2 regions of the Bacillus nitratireducens genome follow, and region 1 is predicted to be linked to the other one. Evidence: a T-box and tRNA genes for the amino acid it is inferred to sense, from the RefSeq annotation. Region 1 holds a T-box; the other holds one or more tRNA genes.

The links. The T-box of region 1 lies ahead of ileS (isoleucine--tRNA ligase). A T-box ahead of a tRNA ligase gene usually reads a tRNA of that ligase, here a tRNA-Ile.
Region 2: it has a tRNA-Ile gene. The T-box ahead of ileS (isoleucine--tRNA ligase) is inferred to sense a tRNA for this amino acid. The anticodon was not compared.

The regions. Positions count from the first base shown of each region.
Region 1 covers NZ_JAUMJO010000001.1:109,714-112,126, forward strand. The annotation lists gene ileS (isoleucine--tRNA ligase) at 1-1,584, opposite strand, end outside; T-box leader at 1,638-1,876, opposite strand; gene Q3V31_RS00590 (tetratricopeptide repeat protein) at 1,975-2,413, opposite strand, start outside.
Region 2 covers NZ_JAUMJO010000003.1:585,973-588,385, reverse strand. The annotation lists gene Q3V31_RS14995 (MFS transporter) at 1-71, opposite strand, end outside; gene sodA (superoxide dismutase [Mn]) at 193-804, opposite strand; tRNA gene Q3V31_RS14985 (tRNA-Ile) at 1,029-1,102, opposite strand; gene Q3V31_RS14980 (DUF1189 domain-containing protein) at 1,341-2,108, shown strand; gene Q3V31_RS14975 (hypothetical protein) at 2,175-2,413, shown strand, end outside.

The DNA.
Region 1 (2,413 bases):
ATATTGTGCAAACGGCATCGAACCACTATCAAACCAAACATCAATTACTTCTGGTGTACGATTCATTGTACTTCCGCATTTTTCGCAGCAAACTTGCACTTCATCTACATACGGCTTATGCAATTCTAAATCTTCAGGTGTTTCTTTCGTACTATGCTTTCTTAATTCGGCAATGCTTTTCGGTGCGAATTGATGATCGCAGCTTTCACATTCCCATACGTTTAAAGGTGTTCCCCAATATCTATTCCGGCTAATATTCCAGTCCACCATGTTTTCTAAAAACTTACCAAACCGGCCATGTTTCATATGGTCTGGATACCACGTAACAGAATCATTATTTCGTAAAAATGTTTCTTTAATCTCAGTTGTTCGGATTAACCAGCTTTCTCCTGCATAATAAAGTAATGGTGAATCACAGCGCCAGCAATGCGGATAGCTATGTTCATATTTTTCTTTATGATATAGTAACCCTTCTTTCGCTAAATAACGAACGATATCCACGTCACAATCTTTTACAAACTTACCTTTAAGAAATGGTACTGCATCCGTATACTCACCTTTCTCATCTACAACATGTAAGAATGACAATCCTTCACTTTGAACGACTCTATAATCGTCCTCCCCATATGCTGGAGCGATATGAACAAGTCCTGTACCACTATCTGCCGTGACAAAATCTGCTGCAATTACGTGGTACCCATTCGTAACTTCCTTCATCGGAAACGGTGCTGTATAAGATGTGTTTACTAATTCTTCGCCTTTATGAACAGATAATACTTCATAGTTTTCTTTTAATACATCTTGTACACGTTCTTTCGCAACAATGTATACATGACCTTCTTGTTTCGCTTTCACGTATTCCATATTTGGGTGTACAGCGAGCGCAACATTTGCTGGAAGTGTCCAAGGTGTCGTTGTCCAACCTAGGAAATACTCATTTTCACTATCTTTCACTTTAAACTTAACTGTTGCACTTAAATCTTTTACTGTTTTATACCCTTGTGCAACCTCATGTGAACTTAATGAAGTTTGACAGCTTGGGCAGTATGGTGAAACTCTATGCCCCTTATACAATAATCCTTTTTCATGAATCGTTCCTAAAATATGCCATACACTTTCGATATATGGATTCTCTAACGTAACGTATGGATCATCCATATCTACCCAATAACCGATGCTTTCAGTGAATTCACGCCACTGCTTCTCATATGTGAATACACTTTCTTTACACTTTTGAATAAATGGCTCAATTCCATACTCTTCGATTTCATGTTTACCAGAAATACCGAGTTGCTTCTCAACACCTAATTCTACAGGTAAACCGTGTGTATCCCATCCCGCTTTTCGTAACACTTTATATCCAGCCATCGTTTTATATCTTGCTACTACATCTTTAATTGTCCGTCCAAGCGCATGACCTACATGCGGTAATCCATTCGCCGTTGGTGGTCCTTCATAAAATACAAAAGACTGTGCGCCTTCTCGATTCTGAATTGATTGCTCGAAAATACTTTGCTCGTTCCACTGCTTACGAATACGTGTTTCTCTCCCTACAGCTGACTCTTTTACATCTACTTTCTTCATCTACAATCACTCCTTTGAATGTTTTAAAGCACACAAAAAACCCGTCCCTATGAAGTAGGGACGGGTTTAACCGCGTTACCACCCTAATTCTATTAGCTCTTCGCTAATAGCACTTAGCAACGTACTAACATACGCGTTCTTTGTAACGGTAGACATCCGTCCGAGCTTACTTTATTCAGCCACGGCTCCTCGGAGATGATTTTCAAATAACGTCTGCACACCGGCTTTCAGCAATACACCGGCTCTCTGGAGAACAGTTCACTATTTTACTCTTTCTCGTCTTCAGATTTGTATACTTTATTAAAAGTTATTTTATGCCATTGGGCAATTAATTGTCAACTAATTCAAAATATATTTTTATTTATATCCTTTTTATCTATTTCTATACAATTAATTTTCAAATTCTCGTAATCCCGCTAAATCTTCATCTTCCTCTGCAAGTTCAGCAAAGAATCCCGTCTCATCTTCACGAAGCACAATTTCAAGTTCTTCTTTCGCCTCTTCATTTCTGTTTAATAACGCTAAGTAGCAAGCGTGGTCGTATCTTGCTAACAAGTGTGTAGCATCAATTTCTAATATATCATTTGTTATTTTTTCTGCTTTGACAGTTCGCCCAGCTCTATGATACGAAGATGCTAAAGCAATAAGAATTGCCGTTTCATTTGGATGATCTACAGCAGCATCTTCTAATAAATGAATCGCATCCTCAAACCTCTCTTGACTTTGGTATATTTCTGCTAAAGTAAGGAATCCTCTACTTACAAACGGTGTTTTTCCCGTTAATTGTAAACATATTTTTTCTGCTTTTCTTTCTTCCCCAGCTTTCAAG
Region 2 (2,413 bases), on a different contig from region 1:
CCTCCTATAACGAGCAATAATACTAAGTCCCGATTCACTTCAACATCACCAATTACATGTTTCCACTTCATACACAACTCTCCTTTACTTCATGTTCTAGTCTTCCAAAGACAAGCTCAATTATGTAAAAGGAGAGCATAGAAAAAAGCTAGGAGAAAACTCCTAGCTTTTTTCTAGCTGTATTAACTTTAATTATTTTGCTTCTTGGTAAAGTTTTTCAGCAACGTTCCAATCTACAACGTTCCAGAATGCACCGATGTAGTCAGGACGACGGTTTTGGTAATTTAAGTAGTAAGCATGCTCCCAAACATCTAAACCGATAACTGGAGTTTTACCTTCAGTTAGAGGAGAATCTTGGTTTGGAGTGCTTGTTACTTCTAACTCACCATTGTTTACTACTAACCAAGCCCAACCAGAACCGAAGCGAGTTGCGCCAGCTTTTGCGAATTCTTCTTTGAATGCATCGAAGCTACCGAATTTCGCTTCAATCGCAGTTGCAAGTTCGCCTACTGGTTGTCCTCCGCCGTTTGGAGATAGGATTGTCCAGAAGAATGTATGGTTAGCATGTCCGCCACCATTGTTACGTACTGCTGTACGGATTGCTTCAGGTACTTCGTTTAAGTTTGCAACTAATTCTTCAACGCTTTTGTCAGCTAATTCTGCATGACCTTCTAAAGCAGCGTTTAAGTTTGTAATATACGTGTTGTGATGTTTCGTATGATGGATGTTCATTGTTTCTTTATCAAAGTGAGGTTCTAAAGCATCATACGCATAAGGTAAATTTGGTAATTCGTGTTTTGCCATTGTTATATTCCTCCCGGTTTATGTATTGTCACTACATATGTGACCTACAACTTCATTCTACCCTAATTGCCATAGGGTGCAAACAAATAAATCGCTTTGTCTTGCTATCATTAAAGTAGCAAAATTCCCACTTCTTTTCAATTAAAATGCTCATATATTCCGTAAAAAAAGCTTCCTTCTACAAGGAAGCTTCCTGCTGACATAATAAACATATGAAATGGATATGGACCCTGTAGGACTCGAACCTACGACCGGACGGTTATGAGCCGTCTGCTCTAACCAGCTGAGCTAAGGGTCCACAATTATGTATGTAACATTAAAAAAACTAAATTCCCATCGAATATATCGTTTGAAAAATGTAAGATAAATTTACCATATACAAAAGAAAAGTGTCAATTGTATTTTTCTCTACTAAAAGAAGTAAATTAATAAGAAGAAATTTAGTCCCTTCTACTATATGTAAATATAATATATCTTGAGCTTCTCTAGATTCGTACGTTACAATGATTTTATACATACATAAAGGAAGTGAATCTATGTCCATTTTTAAACAGCTAGCAAAAAGCGTATATTCGCCTAAAGATATGGCGCTTTTCCGTTTTCAAAAAATCGGTAAAACCATTTTGTATATTATGCTTCTTTGCCTAATCACTACTATTCCAAGAACTTTCTTGTACGGTAGCGTCATCCAAGATGGTGTTAACATGGTAAATAAAGTAATCGAAAAAGATTTACCTGATTTTAAAATCGAAAACGGCGAGCTACAAGCTGATATTAATCAACCTATCGAAAAAGAAGACGGAAATGCCCTTTTCGTATTTGATCCAAATTCAACAGACTTAGAAAAATATCAAAATAAAACAGGTTTATTTGTTTTAAAAGATAAAGTAGTCTCCATGGGGAATGGTCAAACACAAACATACTCCTATAATGACTTACTAGGCGCATCTCTTGAGAAGAAAGATTTACAAGATTTCATTTCTTTATTTGACAGTATTTATCCGATCTTACTATTCGTTATTGGGTTCCTATTGTACTTGTTCCAATTATTTATTACCTTTGTAGGAGTTACCTTGCTTGCCTTCATCGGTTCTGCGATGAGCGGTCAACGCAAATTATCTTATAAACAAGTTTGGACATTAACTGCTTACAGCTACACAATTCCAACAATCTTCTTTATGATTATGGATTTATTCAAAATAAACGTACCTGGTGCAACATTCATTTACATTGCAGTTGTTTTAATCGTTCTATACTTAACAATTAAAGAAGTTCCAAAACCAAAAGATAAACAAGAACTATAAAAAAATGCCTAAATAGGCATTTTTTTTTTTGGACAAGCATATATTCCTAGCAAAGGAGTGAAGGATATGAAGAGATTAGGTGTACTCTTATTCGTGCTTGTCCTCGGTTATATATTTTATTACGACATTAAAATCGGTACTTTACCGATGTTAAGTTCATACAAAAAAACAACAGCTGCCGAAACGATAAAAAAAGAAAATACAGATACAAAGCAGAATAAAGAGAAAGAAACAGAAAAAGTAACGGATACAGCTTATAAAGCAATTGAAGTAAAAACTGGTGATACAGTCCTTTCTATTACAGA